DNA from 3 places in the Sphingobium fluminis genome. Region 2 is predicted to be linked to each of the others. Evidence: riboswitches for the same ligand, from Rfam matches in the RefSeq annotation. Region 2 holds a riboswitch; each other region holds the start of a gene.

Region 1 (8,005 bases), on a different contig from region 2:
CCGGAATGCGCGCGTCCCAGCGGCGGAAGCTGTATTTGCCCGGATCCGGCCCGAGCGTGGCGCGGTGCCAGCTTTTGCCGCCGTCCGCCGACAGGTCGACGCGGGCCACGCCGCTGTCACCACCCATCGCGATCCCGCCGACGGGCAGAACGGAAGTAAGGCCGACGGACTGTCCTTCCTCCAGACTGGTGATCCAGCTTCGGGGAATCATCCGGTTGATCGGCGTGGTGGGAAAATCCTTGGTTCCCGGCACGACATTGGCGCCGGGCGCGGTCGGTATCCGGTAGGCTTTCGCCATCCAGTAATCATCGTCCACCTGCGGCAATATCTCGATCCTGTCGAGTATCTTGATCCAGTAGGTCGAATACCAGCCGGGCACCACCAGCCGGCAGGGGAAGCCGTTGAGCAGCGGCAGCTGTTCCCCGTTCATGGCAAAGGCGATCATGACCTCACCATCGCGGGCATGATCGATATCGAGCGCCTTGCGGAAATCGGGCGCGTCGGGGAGGACGGCCTGGTCGCCGCCGTTGAAGCGAACCTGCACCGCGCCCGCTTTCACGCCGGCCAGGTCGAGCACATGGCGGAGCGGCACGCCGAGCCATTTCGCATTGCCCATCGCGCCATGGCCCCATTGCGCGCCCGGCACGCGCGGCTGAAACAGGCCGCGCGAATTGCCCGCGCATTGATTGACGGCGGCCAGTTCCATGCGGGGCATGCGCAGCAGGTCCGCCATGCTGATCGAAAGCGGTCGATCGACATGCCCGCCGATGCGCAGGCGATAGCGCTTCACGTCGATCGCGGTCGGGATATCGCCCCAATGCCAGCGCACGAAAAACCGGTCATTGGGCGTGAAGACGTCGCCATCGAACACGCTCATCGGGGTTTCGAGCAGCGGCGGGTGCATCCGTTGCAGGATCATCGATCCTTTTTGCGGGAAGGCGGTCGTCAGCGGCCGGCCGCCATTGCCGCCGGGCAGGCGCAGGTCGACCATGGACTGGCCAAGCGCCGGCGAAGCGGCAAGGCCCGCCGCACCGGCGGCCGCCCCGGCCAGCAATCCCCGTCGCGTGATGCCCCCGTCCGCAGGGTCGAACCAGTCCATCCTTCACTCCCTCATGACGATCGACACCCCGCCGTGGCAAGCTGCGCGATGCATGCGATGCCTGCGCGAATATCTGACCGCCTTCTGCGGCGACCGCAAGGACCATTGCCGCTCTGGTACGACCTACCCCTCTACGGGCAGCTCGAAGCTGCCCTGATCGGGGGACTCCGCTCGCCAGCGAACCGATCCGAACGGCCGTTCGAGCCAGCGTTCGACCGCGACCTCGCTGTCCCCGACCAGAAACGCGAACGCCTGCTGCTGGACGCTCATCTCCTCGACGGTCGAGCGATTGCGCTGGCGCAGATAGTCATGCCAGGTTGGACTGGAATAGCGTTCGACCCATCTTTCGGGATCGTTGATATTACGACCGAGCGACCAGCCATAGGCGCCGTTGCGGATGCGGATGCGCTGGACCTGACGCATCAGATCGTAGAATTCGCGCGCCCGGCCCACGGGCACGCGATACTGGATTTCGATGACGATCGGGCCGCTGCGCCCGGTGATGCCCAGCTTGACTTCAGGGTCCGCCAACGGCTCGTCGAGGGTACGGGCGGCATCCTCGCGATCGGCGATCGGCAGGATCAGGCCCATCAGCGGCGCAAGCGCATGGCAGACGGCGGCGGCCAACAGCGCGATCTGCGTGCCCTGGTCCTGTGCCACCATGCCCCAGATGACAGCGCCGAGAGCGATGCCGCCTGCGATCGTGGCGTTCAGAAACGCCACCGCCCGGCCCGTGACCCAACGCGGCACGAACAACTGGACCGCGATGTTGACCGTCGTCATCTGGATCATCCACGCCGCACCCGCGACCAGCAGGGCGAGGGAAGAAATTGCGAGGCTGTGACTAAGCGCGAGCACGGCGACGGCCGCGGCCGCGGCGATGCTGCATCCGGCCGCTACCCGTTCATTGCCTTGCCTGCGGATCGGCTGGAGGATGAAGATCGCACCGACTGCGCCGATCCCGAAAAAGCCGAGCATCAGGCCGAACACACGAGCGCTGCCCCCCAGCATGTCCCGCGCGATGAGCGGCATCAGGGACAACAGGGCCGCACCTAATATGCCGCTGATCAGCGATCGGGCGATAGCGGTGCGGACGGGTTGCATATGGATGATATAGCGCAGACCGCCCATCATCGCGCGGGTCAGCCGTTCCGGCGGGAGGCGGGCGGGCGGCGGCGTGCGCCGCCAGAAAAACAGCGCCAGCAGAATCGGGACATAGCATAGCGAACTGGCCGCGAAAGCGGCCGAAGCGCCCACCGTCGCGACGATCAGGCCGCCGATCGCCGGGCCGAAGCTGCGCGCGATATTATAGCTGATCCCGTTCAGCCCCACCGCCTGCGGCAACAGGGCAGGGGGCACCTGCTCACCGGGGGAGGACTGCCAGGCGGGGGAATAGATCGCGACGCCGCAACCGATCAGGAAACACATGGTGAGCAATATCCAGGGCGTCACCCAGCCCGCAAACGAGAGCAATGTCAGGACGAGTGCCCCGATGGCCGCAAAGCCGAGCGCCGCCATCTGCGCCTTGCGCCGGTCGTACATGTCGGCGATCGCGCCCGCCGGGACGGCGAGCAGGGCGATCGGCAGGAAGGTTGCGGTCTGGACCATCGCGACCATGCCGGGCGTCGAGATGTCGGTCATGACCCAGGCCGCGCCGACGCCCTGGATCAGCGCGCCGGTGTTGGAGACGAGGCTTGCAAGCCAGATGTTGCGGAACGTGGAAATGGTGAGCGGCGCGAAGACGCCGGCCTTTTCCGGCGATTGCGGACTCTCCATCGTCATCTCCCCTGGTTTGTCCACCATTGGCTAGCCGGGTGGCAACGGGTTGAGCAAGGTCTCCCGGTCAAGGGAGGTCGCTTTTTCGCCGATCGCGCTGGCCAGCGGGGATGTCCGGCGGGAACATCCGGCCCGCAGGGCCGTAATTGCCGCGACGGCGGCGCATTGTTTCGGCCCGTCAGCGCGCGTACGTCCAGCGCCGGTTCCCGGAGGATTGCCCGATCATGACTTACACCGACTTCCTGCGCCAGCAATGCTATATCGACGGGCAGTGGTGCGATGCCGATGCCGGCGGCGTGATCGGCGTGACCGATCCCGGCAATGGTGCGCGGCTGGGGTCGGTGCCCGACATGGGGCAGGCGGAAACGGTGCGCGCGATCGCGGCGGCGCAGGCGGCGCTGCCCGGCTGGCGTGCGCGCACGGCGGGCGACCGGGCGAAGCTGATGCGGCGTCTGTTCGACCTGATGATGGAGCATCAGGATGCGCTGGGCGAATTGCTGAGCCGCGAACAGGGCAAGCCCTTTGCCGAAGCGAAGGGAGAGATCGCTTATGGGGCGGGCTTTGTCGAATGGTTCGCCGAGGAAGGCAAGCGCGCCTATGGCGAGGTCGTGCCGTCGCACGCGGCCGACCAGCGCATCGTCGTGCTGAAACAGGGCGTGGGCGTGGTGGGCGCGATCACGCCATGGAATTTCCCGACCGCGATGGTCACGCGCAAACTCGCCCCGGCGCTGGCGGCGGGATGCACCATCGTCATCAAGCCGGCATCGGCGACCCCCTATTCCGCGCTGGCGCTGGGCGTGCTGGCTGAACAGGCAGGCATTCCGGCAGGCGTCGTCAACATCGTCACCGGCTCCGCGCGCGCGATCGGCGGCGAACTCACCGCCAATCCGCTCGTGCGCAAGATCAGCTTCACCGGATCGACCGAAACCGGCCGGGGGCTGCTGCGCGCCTGTGCCGATACGGTCAAGAAGGTCAGCATGGAACTGGGCGGCAACGCGCCCTTCCTCGTGTTCGACGACGCCGATGTCGACGCGGCGGTCGACGGCGCGATGATCTCAAAATTCCGCAACAATGGTCAGACCTGCGTCTGCACCAACCGCTTCTATGTGCAGGACGGCATCCATGATGCCTTCGTCGCGAAGCTGGTCGACCGGGTGAAGGCGCTCAAGGTCGGCTATGGCATGGACGAAGGGACGGCCGTCGGCCCGCTGATCGACGAAAAGGCCGTCGAGAAGGTGGAGGAGCATCTCGCCGACGCGCTGGAGGGCGGGGCGACGCTGTTGACGGGTGGGCATCGTAGCAGCCGGGGCGGCACCTATTTCGATCCCACCGTGATTGCGAATGTCGCGCCGGACATGAAACTCGCGCGCGAGGAGACGTTCGGGCCGCTGGCGGGGATCATCCGCTTTACGCACGAGGCCGACGCGATCCGCCTCGCCAATGACAGCGAGTTCGGGCTCGCGAGCTATTTCTACGCCAGCGACCTTGGCCGCGTGTGGCGCGTCGCCGAAGCGCTGGAGGCGGGCATGGTCGGCATCAACACCGGCCTCATTTCCACCGAAGTCGCCCCCTTTGGCGGCATCAAGCAGTCGGGCCTTGGCCGCGAAGGCTCCCGTCATGGCCTCGACGATTATATGGAGATCAAATATCTGTGCATGGGGATCGGCGCTGCGGGCTGACCCGGCAAGGCGGCGAAACAGCATTGGCTTGGGGGCGGTTTTGATCTAGGGCGAGCGCGCAAGGACCGGGTGAAGCCGGCCTTTGCATGATCGCGCCGGTGCCCCTTTCGGGGCTTAATCGGGAATGCGGTGCGGGCGCTCCAAAGCGCCTCAATCCGTGGCTGTCCCTGCAACTGTAAGCGGATAGCGCGATGCACAGGCTCCTCATTCGAGGGGCAGTCACTGGACGGCGCATCGCGCCATGTCCGGGAAGGCGTGCATCAAGCTGTGACCCGCGAGCCAGGAGACCTGCCGGCGCACCGGTCGCTCTTGCCTTGGTCCAGGGGATGGTCATGGCACGGTAACTCTCCGTCTGAGCGACGAACTGTGCGGCTGGGGCTGCACGGTCGCGTGGCTATGGGCGATCTGTCGCGCCCGCCCGTCGTCGCGCGCCGACCGGACCTGTCCGGCAAGCCCCGCCTTAAGTCTCGCTCCGGCGCGCGGGGAGTTTCCATGTCCGACCTGTCAAAGGTGCCGGTCACCATCGTCACCGGCTTTCTGGGCGCCGGCAAGACCACGCTCATCAGCCATCTGATCCGCAATGCCGGCGGTCGCAGGCTGGCGGTGGTGGTCAATGAATTCGGCTCGCTCGGCGTTGATGGCGACATATTGGCGGCCTGCGCGATCCCCGACTGCCCGGCGGAAAATATCGTCGAGCTGGCCAATGGCTGCATCTGCTGCACGGTGGCGGACGATTTCATCCCGACCGTCGAAACGCTGCTCGCGCTCGACCCACGCCCCGACCATATCCTCATAGAAACTTCAGGGCTGGCGCTGCCCAAGCCGCTGCTCAAGGCGTTCGACTGGCCCGCAATCCGCAGCAGGATCACCGTGGACGGCGTGCTGGCGCTCGCCGATGCGGAGGCGGTCGCGGCGGGCCGGTTCGCGCCGGATGTCGCCGCACTCGATGCGCAGCGCGCCGCTGATCCCGGCATCGACCATGAAACGCCGCTGTCCGAAGTGTTCGAGGACCAGCTCGCCTGCGCCGACATGGTGTTGCTGACCAAGGTCGATCTTGCCGGGCCGGAGGGCGTCGCCGCCGCGCGCGCGGTCATCGCGGCGGAATCGCAGCGCCGCGTGCCGGTGATCGAGCTGACCGAAGGCGTGATCGACCCGAACCTGATCCTGGGCCTTTCCGCCGCCGCAGAGGATGATATCGCCGCGCGCCCGTCGCACCATGATGGCGACGACGACCATGAGCATGAGGATTTCGACAGCATCGTGGTCGAATGGGGCGAGATTGCCGATCCCGCCGCGCTGGCCGCGCGGATCGAGTCGTTGGCGCGTGAGCAGAATATCCTGCGGGTGAAGGGCTATGCCGCCGTCGCGGGCAAGCCGATGCGGATGCTGGTGCAGGCGGTCGGCGCGCGGGTGCGGCACCAATATGACCGGCCGTGGCGACCGGATGAAGCCCGGCGCACCACGATGGTCGTCATCGCCGAACATGACCATATCGACGCCGACGCCATTCGCGCGACGCTGCTCGGATAAAAACGCGCGATGCACGTCATCTTCCGCGAAACGCACGGGATGGAGGAAAATGCCGTCCCGCAGGATCTTGGGCAATCGCCCGCGGATCTGGTTGTCCTGTCCTTTTCGGACAGCGATCTGGGGGCGTTCGCGGCGGCTTGGCATCAGGCGCGCGCGGCTGACGCGGCTTTTCCGACGCTCAGGCTCGCCAATCTGGCGGCGCTGGCGCATCCGCTGTCGGTCGATACCTATGTCGAACGCACGCTGGCGGGCGCGAAGGCGATCCTGATCCGGCTGATCGGCGGCACGCCCTATTGGAGCTATGGGCTGCAACAGGTAGAGGCGCTGGCGCGCTCGCGCGGCATCGCGCTGGCGGTGCTGCCTGCCGATGGCTTTGAGGATGCGCGGCTGGACGCGGTATCGACCGTAGCCGTGCCTGAATTGCGCGAGCTGGCGCGGCTGTGCGACGCGGGCGGGGCGGAGGCGGCGTGGGCGGCGCTTGGCGAGTTGGCGCGCGCGGCTGGGCTGATCGATGGGTCGGCGGTGGAGGATGCGCCGCTGCCGATGGTCGGCGGTTGGCATCCCGCGCTCGGCGTGGTCGATCCCGAAACCTTTTCACGCGATCCCGATCGGCCGCTGGTGCTGATCATCTTCTACCGCTCCTATCTGACCGCGCATGATCTCGATCCGTTCGCCGCGCTCCACGCCGCGTGCGAGCGACGCGGGTTCGACGCGCTGTCGATCTTCGCCCCGTCGCTCAAGGCCCCCGAAGCGCGCGAACGGGTCGATCGTTGGGTGCGAAACCTCGGCCCCGCCGCGATCGTCAACGCCACTGCTTTTTCGGCGCGCGGCGAAAATGGTGAAACGCCACTGGACGGCGCGGGCGTGCCGGTATTTCAGCTCGCGCTCGCCACCGCGAGCCCTGCCGGCTGGGCGGAGACATCGCGCGGGCTATCGCCGGCCGACCTTGCCATGCATGTCGTGCTGCCCGAGATCGACGGGCGGATCTTTGCCGGGGTGGCAAGCTTCAAGGAAGCGGGGGAGCGCGATCCCGACCTCGGTTTCGCTCGCACCGTCCACCGCGCGGACTCCGAACGGATCGAAGCGATCACGGCGAAGATTGCGGGCTGGATCGCGCTTGCCCGCAAGCCTGTGGCGCAGCGCTGCGTGGCGCTGATCCTGTCGACCTATCCCGGTAAGCTATATCAGATGGCCCATGCCGTCGGGCTGGACGCACTGGCTTCGGCGAAAGCGATTCTGGCCGATCTGGCGGAGTCCGGCTATGACTGCGCAGTCTCCCCTGATGTTCCCCGGCGAAAGCCCGGGTCCAGGAGTCCCGAAGAGCTGCGCCTCGCGGCCCTGGACCCCGGCTTTCGCCGGGGAACGGACACGGAGACGGATCTCGCGACGCGTCTGGGGCGCGCGCATCTGAGCTGGCCGCTGCCCGCCTATCGCGCCGCGCTGGTTGCGTTGCCCGACGCGCTGCGCGCCGATCTGGCCGCCAACTGGGGCGAGCCGGAAACGGACGGCGCGGTTAGCGACGGGGCATTCCGCTTCTCGGTCCTCCGCGCGGGCAAGGCGTTGCTCGCCTTGCAGCCCGAGCGTGGCGACAGCGCCAGGCGCGACGACGACTATCACGACCTGTCCCGCTGCCCGCGCCATGCCTATGTCGCTTTCTACCTGTGGCTGCGCGAACAGGGCATCGACGCGCTCGTGCATATCGGCGCGCACGGGACGCTGGAATGGCTGCCGGGCAAATCGGTCGCGCTGTCGAACGCGTGCTGGCCCGAAGCGCTGACCGGCGCGATGCCGGTGATCTACCCCTTCATCGTCAATGATCCGGGCGAGGCGGCGCAGGCCAAGCGCCGGATCGGGGCGGTCACGATCGGCCATGTGCCCCCCCCGCTGGTGCAGAGCAAAAGCGGTGCGGGGCTGGCGCGGA
Region 2 (8,005 bases):
TCGATACGGCGATTTATGACCATATCGATGTGGTGCGAGGTGCACCGGGCCTTCTGTCTTCCACAGGCAACCCTTCTGCGGTGGTGAACTTCATCCGCAAGCGGCCGACCAAGATATTCCAGGCCAGCGGCAGCGCACAATATGGATCGTTCGATCATCTTCGCCTCGACGGAGACGTCAGCGTTCCGCTGACCAGTGACGGCAGCATTCGCGCGCGCGCTGTGGGTGCCTATCTCGACGAGGACAGCTATCTCGACCGTTACAAGCTGCGTCGGTGGACGGGCTATGGCATCGTCGAGGCCGACCTGGGTCTGCAGACGACGCTGACGGTGGGCTATGGCCATCAGGATCATCGGAGCCGCGGCGCGATGTGGGGCGCATTGCCGATCTACTATACCGACGGCACCCGGATCGATTTGCCCCGATCGGCCAATACCGGGCCTGACTGGGCCGGTTGGCGCGTGACCGACCGGCAGATATTCGGCGACATCGTCCATCATTTCAACGACGACTGGCATGCCAAGCTGACGGTCATTCGCCGCGCGATCAGCGAGGACGACACGCTTTTCTACGTCTATAACAACCCCAGCGCCGCCTTCCCGGACGGTATCGACCCGTCGCTCAGCGATCCGGCGGTTGGCGGCAATGTGCGCAGCTATCCGGGCGCGTTCCGGGCGCAGACCCGAAACCTCGCTATCGACGCGTATGTGGCGGGCAAAGTTTCACTGTTCGGCCGCCAGCATGACGTGATGCTGGGCGTCAACCGCAGCGCGCAACGCTATGTCCAGACATCCAGCTACGACTTCAGCACGGTCGGTGTCGAATTGCCGCTCGAAGACATTTTCAACGGCAGCTTCCCGAAGCCGAATTTCCCCGCCACCTATAACAGGGATTTCGCCCTGAGCGGCGACCGGAGGATCAGGCGCGAGACGGCCTATGGCCTGATCCGGTTCAGCGTCGCCGATCCGCTCAAGATCATGGTCGGCGGCAACCTCACCCATGCGACCAGCGACGGATTTTCTTATGGCACGATGATGCAATATGATCTGACCCGCTTCCTGCCCTTTGTCGGCGCGACGTTGGATCTCAACGACAATATCAGCGCCTATGCGAGCTTCGCGACGATCTTCAACCCGCAGACGCAGACCACCGTCACGCGGCAGTTGATCGACCCGATCAAGGGCGACAATATCGAGGGCGGGCTCAAGGGCGAATGGCTCGGCGGCCGCCTGAACGCCAGCCTCGTCATTTTCCAGGCGCGTCAGAAGAATACGGCGGAATCGGCGGGCTTCGACGCGACGATCGGGCAAACTGTCTATCGTGGCGTCGATGCCACGTCGCAAGGCATCGAGTTCGAATTTGCGGGCCAAATCCTGCCTGGCTTACAAGCTACCGGCGGCTATACGCTGATGCGCGTGCGGGGCGAGAATGATGAGCGGGTCCGTAGCTTTGTGCCGCGAAATCTGGGCCGACTGAATTTCACTTACTCACCACCCGCTTTGCCTGCGCTGAAAGTCGGTGCATCCTTCCAATATCAGAGCAAAATCTATCTGGAGCCCGGCACCGTGTCGGTAACGACGGGAGCCCCGATCAGGATTACCCAACCCCGATATGCGTTGCTGGATCTGCTCGCCAGCTATCGCATCACCGATAATCTTTCGCTCAGCGCCAATGTAAAAAACGTGACCAACGTCAAATATTTGACGGCGCTGAACTATGATCAGGGCTATTATGGCGCGCCACGCACGGTGCTGGGCACGATCAGCCTGAAATATTGAGTGGGAAACATGTCGCCAAGGTCGCGTCGTTGGATTCGCATAGCGCTGGCCGGTCCGGGCGCGATCCTTGTCGCGCTCGTCGTCATGGCGGGCATGGCGCTGTGGCTGCCGGGCGGCTCGGCAGGGATCGATAATATCGTTTTGCCGCTCATACTGGTTCCGCTGATCTGGACCGGGCTTTTCTTTCACGCCTGTCTGGATCGCCGGTTGGCACGCGTCGCGTTCATTTCCGTTGGCCTGTTCCTCGTCCATGCCGGATTGATCGCGCATAAATTTTTCGACGCACCGCCAGCGTCTGCGGAGACCCGTCCATGATTCACCTGCCCAAGGATGAAACCAAGGCGATGGTCGCGGTCCATGGCTGGTCGGGCATCCTGCTCGGCCTGTTGTTATATGCGGTGGTACTGACGGGCACGGCTGCCGTCTTTGCCGAGGAGATCGGCACCTGGTCGGCGGGCCATATGTCAAACCAGTCCGCTTTCGAGCGGCCCGTAGGCGCTGTGCTGCAAAAACTGGGCGCCGAAACACCGGCTAAATATCATGAAGGCGTCGACCTGTTCGAAGTCGACGATCATGACCTCGGGATATTTTTCCATCGGCATGAGATGGAGGGCGGCAAACTTATCAGTCGGGGCATTTTCTATACCATTGCCAAGGACGGGCGCGTGGCCAATCGCCAGGCCGCCACCGATGAAGATGTATTCGGCGCCCGCAACGACAATGCGCTCAGCGCCTTCCTCGTCGACACACATGTCCGACTGCATCTACCCAACCCCTGGGGCCTGCTGCTGACGGGCATGGTCGGCCTGTCGATGCTGATCGCGGCGGTTTCCGGACTTCTCATCCATCGCCATCTGTTCAAGGACATCTTTACGCTCCGGCACCATGCAAATCCTGTGCTCGTCAATCGGGACAAGCACAGCGTGGCTGGTACGTGGAGCCTGCCGTTCGCGTTCATCCTGGCCTTTACGGGCAGCTTCTTTTCATTCTTCGGAACCGTCGGCGTGCCGATCGTCGCGATGGCAGCGTTCGGCGGAAACCAGCAGGTCCTTCAGGAAACGGTTTTCGGTAATCCCGGAAAGCCAGACCCCCGCCCGGCCGCGATCGGCAATTTCGACCGCATCAGCAGCGATGCGCTGGCGCGCGCGGGCTCGGCGCCGACCTTTGTCGCGATCGAGAATTTCGGCCGCGCCGATGCGAAGGTGACGACCTACCATGCCCCTAAAAACGATGCCATCGCGCCTGTGACCCTGCTCTACAATGGCGCCCTTGCTCGCTTCGAGCGGATCAAGCCGCTGATCGGACCCAGGCCGTCGACCGGTGGCGCACTGGCTGCGCTGATGTACCCCCTCCACTTCGGCAATTTCGCGGGCCTGGTGTCGAAAGCAATCTGGTTCGGGCTGGGTTTTGCGATGTGCTACGTCACCTATACGGGCCTTTGCCTGTGGCTGTCCCGACGGCAAAATGCCCCGCGTTCGCTCGTCTGGCTGGAGCGCATGAATATGGTCGTGGGGCTGGGCCTCCCGTTCGCGCTCGCCTCGTCCGCCGCCGCTTTCCTCATAACCATGCCACTGAGGACGGCGATCTGGTGGACGCCTGCCGGATTCCTGATCGGCGCGGCCGTGACGATCGTTGCAGGCTGTGTCGCCCCCACCATTGCGCGGCTGAGCTGGATGCTTCGGTTCGGCACGGGCATGATGATGATCCTTCTCCCGCTGCTCAGGATTCTAAGTGGAGGGCCGTGCTGGTCCGCCGCCATGGCCACGCAGCAGCCGGTCATCATCAGCCTGGACATTGCCTTCATTCTCGCGGGCGGCTGGATACTGGCAAGGCTACGGGCTCGTCAGCCGTTCGACCGGCTCATGACCTTGCAGGCGGCTGAGTAGTGATCGATATCGCGGCCCCCGCATTGGCGCTTTCCACTGCCTGCATCCTTGCCGTCGCGCTCGGTGATCCCAAGCGACGTCGGTCAGCCCGGCTATCGGGCAACGGGCACCGCCCCGCCCAGCGCCGTCTGCTCACCGTCTGCGCACTACTACCGGGACTGTTTTGCATCGGGCATGGCGATCCCTCCGCGTTCCTCATCTGGCTGGGGGGCTGCGCGGTTGCGGGCTGGCTTATCGCAATCGCCTTTTCGCGCGCGGCCGCCTCGTGCAGACGCAACGGCTGAAGCATGAACGGATTAACGTGAAACCGGATCATACTTTGATTTCAGTCCCCCGGACGCCTTCCCCCCTTTTTGCCTAGCTGGCGCATCGTAATGCGGAACCGATGCCATTTCGGCCGTATCAGGCCGTTCGCGACCCCGATAAGGAGAGTCGGGTGACATGCTCTTCACATCCGATTATGACCTCGCGAAACGATAATGGCAGGAGAGACGCTGATGGCCGAACGGAAATCGACCTTGACCCCGGATTTCAGATCGAACGATCCCTACGCCTATCTCGCTGCGGTCGAAGGTTATGAATTGCCGCAGGAATGGGTCGACAATATGCCCGTACCCGAGCTCCATGCGACGCGCATTCTGGCGGGCTATGACGAAGAGGGGTATGCGCGCGCGGGGGCATTCATGTCGCCGATATTCCTCGATCCGGCCTATGGCCTGCTGACGATGGCAGAGCGCGAGTTCATCGGCGTCATCGTATCGTCGATCAACGCCTGCCCAACCTGCCTGCTCATCCACGGGCACAAGCTGGGCGAGGAAATAGGCGACCATGGCAGGGCGCGACGCATCGCGATCAACTATCGGACGGTGGAGTTGAGCGTTCAGGAGCGAGCCATCGCCGATTATTGCGTGAAGCTGACTCAACAGCCAGGCCGGATGGAGGCAGCCGACGTCCAGGCGCTTCGCGACGCGGGCCTGAGCGACGCCAGGATTTACTACGTGATCGAACTGATCGGCGTATTCAACCTGACCAACCGGATGACGTCGGGCTATGGCATGCGTCCAGATGATGATTTCCTCGCGGCCATCGCACCGGCAGCGGGATAGCGACCCCCGGTTGCGCATCGCGATAAAGTCGTTGGCCTTGTGCCCGAATCGCATTATGGGCCGGCGAAGTCGGGCATGTTGCCAGGCTAAGATCGCGCTGGTGCCCGTGAGGGCTTAAAACGGGAATGCGGTAAGAATGACTTCGCTCTGACGAATATGGTCATTCCAATCCGTGGCTGTCCCTGCAACTGTGAGCGGTGAGCAAGGTGCGCATATTCCGCCATTCAAAATGGCGGAAAGTCACTGGAACCCACGCATAAAAATGCGGGTTCCGGGAAGGCCGCATACCGAGCGACGACCCGCAAGCCAGGAGACCTGCCAGCGCACCGGTCGCTCTTTGTCATGGTCCAGGGAAAGGCCAGGGCACGGTTTCTCTCCGTCTGAGCGACGAACCCATGCGGCGGGGGCCGCATCGGTGCGTGGCTGTGGGCGAAAGGCGCCTGCCCCTGCCGGCACCGACCGTTCGTTCGCCCGCCGGCATCAGCCCGAGTCAGGCGTCAGCGGCACGCCCCCGCCAGACGTTGCTCAGGCGCAAGGGGGTATTGACCATGAAGACATCCATGTATCGCGCGCTGATGAGCAGCATTTTCCTGCTGCCGGCCAGCGGTTTCGCACAGGCGGCGCTCGCCGATGAGCCAAGCAAGGTGACCGACACAATCATTGTCACGGCCAGCCGTGGCGCAGGCGGCATTTCCACCGCGACGCTCGGATCCTCCGCCACTGTCATCCAGTCCGTCGATCTTGAAAATCGTCAGACCGTCATTCTGTCCGACGTGCTGCGCGATGTGCCGGGCATTTCGGTTAACCGGACCGGACCGGTCGGCGGCAAGACCCAGATCCGCATTCGCGGCGCAGAAGCAAACCACACGCTGGTGCTGATCGACGGCATCGAGGCGGCCGATCCTTATGCTGGCGAGTTCGACTTCGCGACCCTGACGTCCGATCCGGGCGCGCGGGTAGAAATCCTGCGCGGCGAACAGAGCGCGCTTTACGGATCGGACGCGATCGGCGGCGTCGTCAACTATATCACCGCCAGCGGCCGCGAGATGCCGGGCTTTGCGGCGCGGCTGGAAGGTGGGTCGTTCGACACCGTCAGTGGCGCGGTGCGCGGTGCGGGCGTCGTCGGCGACCTCGACTATGCCATTGGCGGTTCCTATTCGGGCATCGGCGGCTATGTCGTTGCGCCCGGCGGTTCGCGGGAGATCGGTTCGAAGATTGGCACCGTCCACGGCAAGCTTGGCTATCAGATCGGCCAGCTTACCCTGCGAGCGATCGCGCGCTACAATTATACCGACGCCGACCTGAACGATCAGGATTATTTCGCCACCGGCAATGCGATCGATTCCGGGGGCCGCTACACCAACAGCGCCTTCTACGCGCTCATCGGCGCCAATTACAGCACGCAGGATGGCCGCTGGACAACGGACCTGAGCGCCCAGCTCAACAATTCGCGCCGCCGCGCCTATGACGACAATGGTGTGGAAAATTTCGGCGACACCGGTCGCCGTCGCAAGGTCTCGCTCGCTTCGACACTCAAGCTCGGCGACGATACAGTCGTTCACGCGATCACCGGTGCGGTCGATTATGAGCGTGAGGAATTTCAGGGCACGTCGCTGTTCCTCTCCGGCCCCAACCCATTCCAGGACACGGACAATTGGGGCATCGTTGGTCAGTATCAGCTGACGGTCGGCGACCGGATCGGCGTGGGTGGATCGGTACGCAAGGATTTCAATAATCGCTTCCGCGATTCGGCCACCTGGCATGCGCAGGCAAGCTATCGCTTCGATTTCGGCACGCGCCTGCACGCGGCTGGCGGTACGGGCGTCAAGGCGCCCGACTTTTTCGACCTGTTTGGTTACTCGCCGACCAGCGGCTTTGTCGGCAACCCCGATTTGAAGCCTGAAAAGTCGACCGGCTGGGAAGTGGGAGCGGAACAATCCTTCCTGGACGGCAACGGCCGGATCGACGTCACCTACTTCAACGCCAAGTTACGCAACAAGCTCGCGAGCAGATTCATCCCCTTTTATACGGCGATCAACCTGCCCGGATCCTCCCCGCATGAGGGCATCGAAGTCTCGGCGAATTTCGCGCTTCCGGCTGGCTTCCGCTTCGACGGGTCCTACACCTATCTCGACGCGAAGGATGAAGGCGACAGCCGCCTTACGCGCCGGCCAAAAAATATCGGCAGCGCTAATCTCGCGTGGCACTCGCAGGACGATCGCTTCGGCGCGAATGTCACGGTGCGCTACAATGGCAAGGCGCTCGACACCAATTTCGCGACCTTCAATGTCGAGACGCTGAAAGCATACACGCTGGTCAACCTCGGCGCCGACCTCCAGATCGTGCCGGGCATCTCCCTGTTCGGCCGGGTCGAAAATCTGTTCGACAAGGATTATCGCGAGAATATCGGCTTTCTGACGGCTGGTCGGGCCGCCTATGGCGGCTTCAAGGCTCGGTTCTGACGCGGGCGCGATCACTCACCCGTGCAGATAGGGAGGGCCGTCGGCCCTCCCTATTGTCGAGCGCGCAACTGGCGCGCCAGCGATTCCGCCGCTAATATATAGGCGGGCCCGCCGCACACCGTCCAAGCCTGCGGGATGCGCAGGCGCGGGATGTGACGGAGCAGAGGATGGTGCAGCATTTCCGTACCCTGGTCAGTCACGCGGTCGGTCGCGCTCTCGACGATCAGATAATCGGGGCGGGCGACCAGCAATTCTTCAAGGCTCATCTGCGACAGCACAGGCTTGCCGAGTTTAGCCGCGAGATTAATGAGGCCAACACGCATCATCAGTTCGTCGATAAGCGTGCCCGTGCCGGTCAGGAACCCGCGTCGCTGATAATAGGCCGCAACCCGTCCCCTGCCCACCTTGGGCAAGGCCGCGAGCGCCCGGTCCATGCGCGCGATCAGCGCTTCGCCTCGCCCGACATGGCCAACCGCCGCTGCGACCGTGCGGATCTGCGCGACGATATCGGCATAGCTTTCGGCGCTTTTGAGTTCGATCGTGCGGTAATTCTGTCCTGCAAGCGCGCCCATCATCGCGCCTCGCCGCGCGGGCGCGCCGACCACGAGATCGGGATTGATCGCCATCACTTCTTCCGCCGCGTTGGACAATATGTGGATGTGCCCGACCTTATCGGCTGCCGCCGACAGTTCGCGGTTGGTCGCATTGCGCGTCAGCCCGGCGATCTGGTCGGGGTCCGCAAGAGCCAGCAGATACTGGTCCGAACACATGTT
Region 3 (8,005 bases), 480 kb from region 2:
CGCATCAGAAATGCGCGGTCACCGAGACGTCGATGGAGCGCGGACGGCCCAAAATCCACTGCTCGTCATTATAGGTGGTGGTCGCATAATCCTTGTCGAACAGATTATAGACCCGCAGGTTTACGCCCAGATTGGGGGTCAGTTCATAGGTCAGCCCCGCATCGGCGACCGCATAGCCCGGCACGCGATAGTCGTTGGCATTGTCCGAGAAGGTCCGGCCGACATAGCGCAGGCTCGCCGTGGCGCGCAGCCGGTCGACCGGCGTCCAGTAGAGCGACAGATTGGCCGAGACTTCGGGGACATTGGGCGGGGTGTTGCCGGTGTAGCTGGTGCCGCCGCTGATGAAGTCGTCATAGTCGGCATCCAGCACCGTGCCGTTGGCGTCAAAGCCCAGGCGGTCGGTCAGTTGCAGCGTCAGCGACGCCTCGATGCCCTTGGCCGAACGCTGGCCGATCTGCTCTATCGGGCTGGACATGGTGCGTTGGGCCACCAGCTTTTTCTTGACTATGCGGTATGCCGCCAGCGTCGCGCTGCCTCGTCCGTCCAGGAACACCGCCTTGATCCCAGCTTCGACCTGATCGCCGGTGGCGTTGGTAAAGACGAACTGCGCCTTGTTCGTCGTAAAGGTCGTCAGCGTGCCGAGCGGATCGACCCCGGTCGAATATTGGCCATAGAGCGAGATATTCGATGTTGGCTGATAAACGCCGCCGATCCGCCATGTCGTGTTGCGGAACTTCCGGTTCGTCGCGCCCAGCGGGAAGGCGTTGACCTCGCTCGTGCTGCCGTCGGGATTATAGACGATGTTCCGGCGCTGCACCTTGTCGCGCTCGTGCCGGATGCCCGCAACCAGCGAAAGCTGGTCGGTCAGCGCCAGCCGGTCTTCGGCGAAGATGCTATATTCGTTCGTCCGCGTGCGATAGCGCGGCGCGATCCCCTGCGTGTCGAAGAACAGGCCCGGATCGAAGGCGAAGGGATCGACCATATCCTCCTGCGGGTCCGACCCGAAATCATTGGAATAGGTCAGCTTGATCAGATTGGCGTCGAATCCCACGACCAGATCATTTTTGAGGCCCGCGATCGGTCTGTTGATGCGCACGGTTGCCTGATCGCCATATTGGGTCTGGTCATGGACGATGCCGTAATTGTCCATCCGGTCGATCTGCCCGGTGCCGCCATTGTAGAAATAGCTTTCCAGATTCCTGAACAACCGCTTGCTCGTCAGGCGGTAGGCGGCATTGGACAGGGTGATGCCTTCCGCCACCGTCCAGTCCGCCGTCAGCGAAGTCCGGTTGTCGCGATAGTGCAGGCTCGCGTCGGCGACATTATAGTTACGCCGCTGGTTGCCCTTCACCAGCTTGCCGTCGATCAGCGGCGTGCCGAAATATTCCATCGGCCGCTGATTGCCATAATCGTTGCGCAGGGTGAGCGAGAAATTCTCATTCGGCCGGAAGCGCAGCGCGCCCGAAAGCGCGAGGCTTTTGGAATGGCCACGATCGACATAGCCGTCCGATTCCCGATAGCTGGCGTCGATCCGATAGGAAAACTGCTCGTTCAACGGGCCGCCGACCCCTGCCGCCGCGCGCCAGCTGTTCTGCGATCCATAGCCGGCCTCGGCGTCGAATTGCGTGCGTTCGGCATTGGGCGACCGGGTGATGATATTGACCGCGCCGCCCAGCGCGCCTTGGCCATACAGGACCGATGCGGGGCCGCTCAACAATTCGATCCGGTCGACATTCCACGGATCGGTCGGAAAGGTGATCGTGCCCGCGACCGGGAAAAGCCGAACCCCGTCGACGAGCTGAAGCACCGAGCCTTGACCCGAAAAGCCGCGAAGCGCCAGAGCTGTGCCGCCATTGCCGGGATTCGCCGAGGATGTGACGCCCGGCGCGCGGACAACGGCCGATAGAATATCGAGATCGCCGCGCGCGCGGATCGAATCGCCGTCGATCCGCGTGACGCTGGCCGGCATTTCGAGCGCGGTCAGTCCCAGTCGCGATCCGGTCGATGTTTCTTGCAACAGCGCACCCGGCCGGACCCCCGAAACGATGATGTCTGTCGAACTTTCGGCGGCGCTATCCGCGCTATCCGCGCGCGCCTGTTGCGTCGTCGTTGCGGCAAGCCCCGTCGCCAGCAAAAATCCTATGGTCTTCCATTCCATTGCATGTCTTCCCGGCGTCACGCGACACTAGGGTGGAGACGTGCCGCCAACGACGGTCGGCGCGCGCAGACAGCCGGACGCCGAGGCGACCGCCACGCGAACCGATGCGGCCCCCACCGCCCGTTCGTCGCTCAAACGGAAAGATACCGTGCCGTGACCAACCCCTGGACCGGGCAAGAGCGACCAGACGCTGGCAGGTCTCCTGGCTCACGGGTCATAGCAGGACGCACGGCCTTCCCAGGCCTCGCATGACTTAGCGTCCGGCCCAGTGGCTGCTTCCTCCGGTCTGGAGAAAGCGATATGCATCGCACTCACCGCTTACAGTTGCAGGGACAGCCTCGGAGTTGGATGGCGTAAACCATCCGCACCGCGTTCCCTTTTAAGCCTCTTTCAAGGCACCGGCGCGATCATGTCCGGGCCATTGCTGCCCCGAACAACGCTCCGATAGCGGGCAGGCGGGCGGTTCGCAAGTAGCTCTCGCGCTGGCCGCGAATGCTCCTGGCCCAAAGCGTGATGGCGCTGATCGTCCATCATCTATTCTAACGGTCACTTCGGCGCGGCATCTTTCCTTGCAAAGAAAATGTCGACCCGCATGCCGCTTCCGGGACGGGAAGTGACCGTCCAGTCGGCTTTCGCATTCTGGCGCAGGGATTGCGCGATCACTGCGCCGAGCTTTCCCGGCTTGGGCCAGGTCATGCCATCGGCGAGGCCGACGCCGTCGTCGGCCACGGTCACCCGGCATCCGGTCTCGTCGACCAGGCTGTGCAGGGTGATGGTGCCGCCTTCATCGTTGGGAAAAGCATGTTTGAGGCTGTTGGTCAGCAATTCGTTGACGACCAGGCCTGCGGGCATGGCAACGTCCAGCGCGACTGGCCAGGTGTCGATCTTCAGGTCGAGCCGGATGCCTTCGGGCGCATGCGCCTGAATGACTGCGGACGCGATCTGGCTTAGATACACGCCCAGATCGATTGTGTCGCCCTGACCCTCGATCGATAGCGAGCGATACAACAGAGCGAGCGAATTGATCCGGCCGGCAAGGCGATCGAACCGTTCCCCGGTCTCCTGATCGGAGACATTACGCGCTTCCATGCGGATGAGCGCCGTGATCATCTGAAGGTTGTTCTTTACCCGGTGCTGCAATTCGAACAGCAATGTATCCTTGTCCCGCAATGACTGGCGAACCATCTCCTCGTCGTTGCGCAATCCCTGCCCCGTCCTGGCAAGAGCGACCAATCGGAAACTCGGTTCGCCGCTGTCGTCTTCGATGGTATTGGACCATGCATCGACATTGACGGTCTGCCCGTCGAGGCTGATCGAGAAGGTCCCGACATATTCCTCATCGGCCTCCACGGCCTCGCTCAGTGGCCGGTCATCGTCGGGGGCGGACGCTACACCTGGCAGGGCTTGCCAGTTTTTACCTTCCAGTTCGGATGCGGACTGACCCGTCAGCCGTTCGAACTCCAGATTGGCGTAGGTTATGCGCTCTTCGGGCAACAGTTCCGAAACGGCAATCGCCACCGGCATATGGTCGAGAAATTGCTTGAACCGATCGCTTTCCAGCGCATCGGCAAGTCCGGGGGTATCGAGCAACTGCTCGACATTCGCCGCTCCATGGTCTGCATCGTCCAAAACTATACTCCCTTGGGAGCCCCTTATCATGAAATTGCCGGCGGGCGCAGCGGATTGCCCCGCCGCCGATAAAGTGTTCACGATGCCGGAACGCCGCGATTGCAAATTGTGGGCGATGCCGCTGAAAGTGTGGTTATGACGGAAGGCGCCAGCGATTGGAGGCGATGATGGCGGGGCCAGGTCGATTAACGCCTCGCTGAGGAAATAATAGCGGTTTGAACATTGCGCCCGTCACGCCTATGTACAGTCGTAATTGTCATCCCACTTGTGGCAATCCTCTTCCATAATCACAGAAAGACAGGTCGCATGTCCGACACCGAACTCGCACAAGATACCCTCGTTACCCTTACGGCTGACATCGTTTCGGCCCATGTCTCGAACAATTCGGTCAGCGTGGGCGATGTTTCGGCGCTGATTTCCAGCGTGCACGCGGCATTGACCGGGCTCGCCAGCCCCGCCGAAGTACCGGCCGTGGTACAGGAGCCTGCTGTTTCTGTCCGCGCTTCCGTCAAGCCAGACTATATCGTTTGCCTTGAAGACGGAAAGAAGTTGAAGATGCTCAAGCGGTATCTGATGACCACTTATCAGATGACGCCTGCCGATTACCGGACCAAGTGGAACCTACCTTCGGACTACCCGATGGTGGCGCCCAACTACGCGGCGCAGCGCAAGGAACTGGCGCACAAGATCGGCCTTGGCCGCAAGCGCGAACCGGCTGTCGCCGAAGCCGTCGCCAAGGCGCCAGCGCCACGCGGTCGCAAGCCCAAGGCGAAGGCGGAAACCGAAATCGCCTGAATGTGATTACTCGTCCGGCGGCCGTGTCGCTGCCGGACGAGCTTTTCTCTGTGGTCTTTAGCGCCCCAGGCCTTTCGCCATATTCACATGCGCCGTGACGATCGGGACCATGGCCGCGGCGAATGCCTTGAGCGACGGCACATCCCCGGCGGTCGCATAATCGCGCAGGGTCGTCAGCGTCATTTCATGGGCCTTGGTCTGGGCGTCGGCATAAGCGGCGTCGAATGCAGCGCCCTCCTTGCCCTTGAGCGCCTCAAGCGTCTGCAACTGTTCGCCCGCCAGGGTCGGGTCAGGCGTGAGCGGCGGGGTCGCCTCTGCCGCTGCCTTCTTCAGTTTAGCCGTGGAGTCGGTATGGCCCTTGATCATCGACTGGGCGAAAGCCTTGGTCGACGCGGAGGCGGCGCTCGTCGCGGCGAGCCTGGAGCTTTCGATCTCGAAGGCGTCGCTCGCGGCGGCCGCATTGGCGAAGACCTGACCGGCGCTCAGCGCAGCAGGCGCCTCGGTAACGACAGGACTTGCTGCGTTGGCGCCGACATTGTTTGCGATCGGTTCGTCCTTCTTGCCACACGAGGCGAGTGCGAGCGCGGTTACCGATAGCGTGACGAAGATGCTGCGCTTCATAGTCTGTCTCCCGTTCGGCATCGTCACCGACCTCCCCAGAACATTCGACGGGCATCGACGTTCCGGGGACCTTTAATCTGTCTCCTCCGTTCCCTCAGCAGGCGGTGATCGCCGCGCGGACCTACAATCTCGAAAGGGTATGACAATGGGCATTTTCGGCAAGATAATGGACAAGATCTTCCACCACGACGCCAAGGCCGCGCCAACGCCGACGAGTGCCCCGACGGCGACCGGGCCGACACCCGTGCGGCCGACGCCAGTGCCACAGGCGCCGGCATCTTCCGCGTCGCCCGCCGCGCCGCCGCCCGCCGCGGTCGACGTTGGCGCTGTCCTTGCAACGATGGCGGAAATGAAAGGCGGCGGCGGCAATTATCAAAGCTCGATCGTCGATCTTCTAAAACTGCTCGACCTTGATTCAGGTCTGACCGCCCGCAAGGAACTGGCCGATGAACTGGGCGTGCATGCGGCTGCCGATGGCAGTGCTGAACAGAATATCGCGCTGCATCGGGCCGTCGTCGCAAAGCTTGCCGAAAATGGCGGGATCGTGCCCGACAGCCTGCGGACCTGATGGCCTGCGGCTTGTGGGCGAGGCCGGTTGCCGTCTGCGGCCCGCCGGCTTACCCACCATCGATATAGGCAAGGCACGGTTACCCGCGCTATAGCAGCGTCGCAGGCAAGGGCGGGGGCCGATGACGTATAAGGTGCTGGTGATCGAAGATGATGAGGCGATGGCGGCCTACATCGTCAAGGGCCTGACGGAAGAAGGCTATACCGTCGATCGCGCTAGGGACGGCCGCGATGGCCTGTTCCTCGCGAGCGACGGCAGCTATGACGCGATCGTGCTGGACCGCATGTTGCCGGTGATGGAAGGCATGGCAGTGCTGGCCGCGCTGCGCGCCGCTCAACTCGATACGCCCGTCATCATCCTGTCGGCGCTCGGCACATCGGACGATCGCGTGGCCGGGCTTCATACCGGGGCGGATGACTATCTCGTCAAGCCCTTCGCCTTCGCCGAACTGCTCGCGCGCGTGCGGCTGATGCTGCGCAAGGGCGGGGCCGGCGCGCAGGTTATCACGAAGCTTGTCTGTGCCGATCTTGAAATGGATCTTCTGTCCCGCAAGGTCCGGCGTGCCGACAGGATCGTGGAGCTGCAGCCACGGGAATTCCGGCTGCTCGAATATTTCCTGCGCCATGTCGATCAGGTGGTGACGCGTACGATGCTGCTCGAAGGCGTATGGGATTATCATTTCGATCCCGGAACCAATGTCATTGACGTGCATGTCAGCCGGCTGCGCCGAAAGCTGGACGATGGCTTTCCCAAGCCGTTGCTACACACCGTTCGCGGTGCCGGTTACCGGTTCGGGGCCGCCGACTAGATGCTTGCCCGGCTGCGCCTGTTCACGCGGTCCACGACCGCGCGCTTTGTCGCCCTTGCGTTTTTGTTTCAGGCGCCGGTGACGGGTGGGCTGCTGATCTTCGTCCAACAGGCGAGCGAGCGCGCCCTTCTTGGCGAGGAAAAAGCGCTGGTCGCCGAACTGCGCGATGAATTGCGCGTGGCATTCCGCGATGGCGGGGAGGTCGCGCTGGCCCGGCTCATTCGCCAGCGGCTCAATTCGGCGCATGGCGGTACGGCGGTCATCCTGCTCGCCGATCGCTCGGGCGCGCGCATAGCCGGCAATATCGAAGCCTGGCCTGCCCCGATGCCGGCGCGCGCCGGCTGGACCACGATCGACCTGCGCCGCATCGGAAACGATCTGCCCGAACATATGGGGGTGGTCGCCACCATGCTGCCGGGCGGCGCGCACTTGCTGACGGGCCATGTCATCGACGCGGGGGTCACGCTCGCGCGCGTCAATCGCGATGCCGTGATCGTTGCGCTGGCGCTTGGCATCGTGCTGAGCCTGGCGTGCGCGCTCGTCCTTGGGCAGACATTGTCACGCCGCATCAAACATATCGTCGCCACGTCGGTGGCAGTTGGCGACGGCCAGTTCACGCATCGGGTGCCGGTCGACGGCAGCGGCGATGCGTTCGATGCGCTCGGGCAGGCCATTAATGCGATGCTGGAGCGGATCGAGGCGCTGGTGTCGCAATTGCGGCTGATGACCGATGGGCTGGCCCACGACCTGCGTTCGCCGGTGACGCGGCTGAAATCGGTGCTGGAACGCGCAATCCTCGATGTGCATGACCCGCTGGCGCTCGCCGCGCTGGATCGGGTGGCCGACGAAGCGGAGACATTGTTGTCGATGTTGTCCGTCGCCTTGCAGATCGCCCGCGCGGATGCCGGCATCGGGCGCGTCCATTTCGCCGATGCAGACGTGCGCCGGCTGCTGGCGGATCTGGCGGAAGTTTATGGTCCCCTTGTCGAGGATCAGGGTTTTGAGATCGGCGTGATCGCGCCGGAGGGGCTGGTCATGCCGCTTCACCGCGAATTGATGAGTCAGGCGATCGGCAACCTCATCGAAAACGCTCTTAAATATGGGACGGGCGGGCACTGGATCAGGCTCGCGGTCGACGCAGGTCATGACCGGGTCGATTTCAGCGTCAGCGATGACGGGCCGGGCATCCCCGCCGATCGCCATGCCGACGCGCTGCGCCGCTTCGGCCGGCTCGATCCCGCGCGGCAGGCACCGGGATCGGGGCTTGGCCTGACGCTGGCCGGCGCGGTTGCGCGGCTGCATGGCGGGACGATCGCGCTGGAGGACGCTGCGCCGGGACTGCGCGTGCGCCTGTCCCTGCCGCGCTAGACGGTTGCGCTCTCCGCATCGACGCGACCGCTGCGTTCCAGCTTGCCCCAGCCCACGA

What was found. A riboswitch is a leader RNA that binds a small molecule or an ion and turns the genes downstream of it on or off. The one in region 2 is predicted to bind cobalamin.
Region 1: it holds a riboswitch for cobalamin, as region 2 does, so the genes downstream of both, cobW (cobalamin biosynthesis protein CobW) here and WG907_RS05755 (TonB-dependent receptor plug domain-containing protein) in region 2, are expected to answer to the same signal.
Region 3: it holds a riboswitch for cobalamin, as region 2 does, so the genes downstream of both, WG907_RS03060 (TonB-dependent receptor) here and WG907_RS05755 (TonB-dependent receptor plug domain-containing protein) in region 2, are expected to answer to the same signal.

Annotation. Positions count from the first base shown of each region.
Region 1 is NZ_JBBJUK010000005.1:215,831-223,835, forward strand. It holds gene WG907_RS14505 (molybdopterin-dependent oxidoreductase) at 1-1,099, opposite strand, end outside; gene WG907_RS14510 (MFS transporter) at 1,223-2,875, opposite strand; gene WG907_RS14515 (NAD-dependent succinate-semialdehyde dehydrogenase) at 3,100-4,554, shown strand; cobalamin riboswitch at 4,634-4,864, shown strand; gene cobW (cobalamin biosynthesis protein CobW) at 5,047-6,084, shown strand; gene cobN (cobaltochelatase subunit CobN) at 6,094-8,005, shown strand, end outside.
Region 2 is NZ_JBBJUK010000001.1:1,099,117-1,107,121, reverse strand. It holds gene WG907_RS05780 (TonB-dependent siderophore receptor) at 1-1,778, shown strand, start outside; gene WG907_RS05775 (hypothetical protein) at 1,788-2,093, shown strand; gene WG907_RS05770 (PepSY-associated TM helix domain-containing protein) at 2,090-3,664, shown strand; gene WG907_RS05765 (hypothetical protein) at 3,664-3,948, shown strand; gene WG907_RS05760 (peroxidase-related enzyme) at 4,162-4,770, shown strand; cobalamin riboswitch at 4,852-5,107, shown strand; gene WG907_RS05755 (TonB-dependent receptor plug domain-containing protein) at 5,319-7,232, shown strand; gene WG907_RS05750 (ABC transporter substrate-binding protein) at 7,283-8,005, opposite strand, start outside.
Region 3 is NZ_JBBJUK010000001.1:622,609-630,613, forward strand. It holds gene WG907_RS03060 (TonB-dependent receptor) at 5-2,158, opposite strand; cobalamin riboswitch at 2,334-2,576, opposite strand; gene WG907_RS03065 (sensor histidine kinase) at 2,705-3,787, opposite strand; gene WG907_RS03070 (Ros/MucR family transcriptional regulator) at 4,094-4,582, shown strand; gene WG907_RS03075 (DUF4142 domain-containing protein) at 4,640-5,203, opposite strand; gene WG907_RS03080 (DUF3597 domain-containing protein) at 5,349-5,771, shown strand; gene WG907_RS03085 (winged helix-turn-helix domain-containing protein) at 5,893-6,579, shown strand; gene WG907_RS03090 (sensor histidine kinase) at 6,580-7,947, shown strand; gene WG907_RS03095 (trifunctional glycoside hydrolase family 18/polysaccharide deacetylase/glycosyltransferase family 2 protein) at 7,944-8,005, opposite strand, start outside.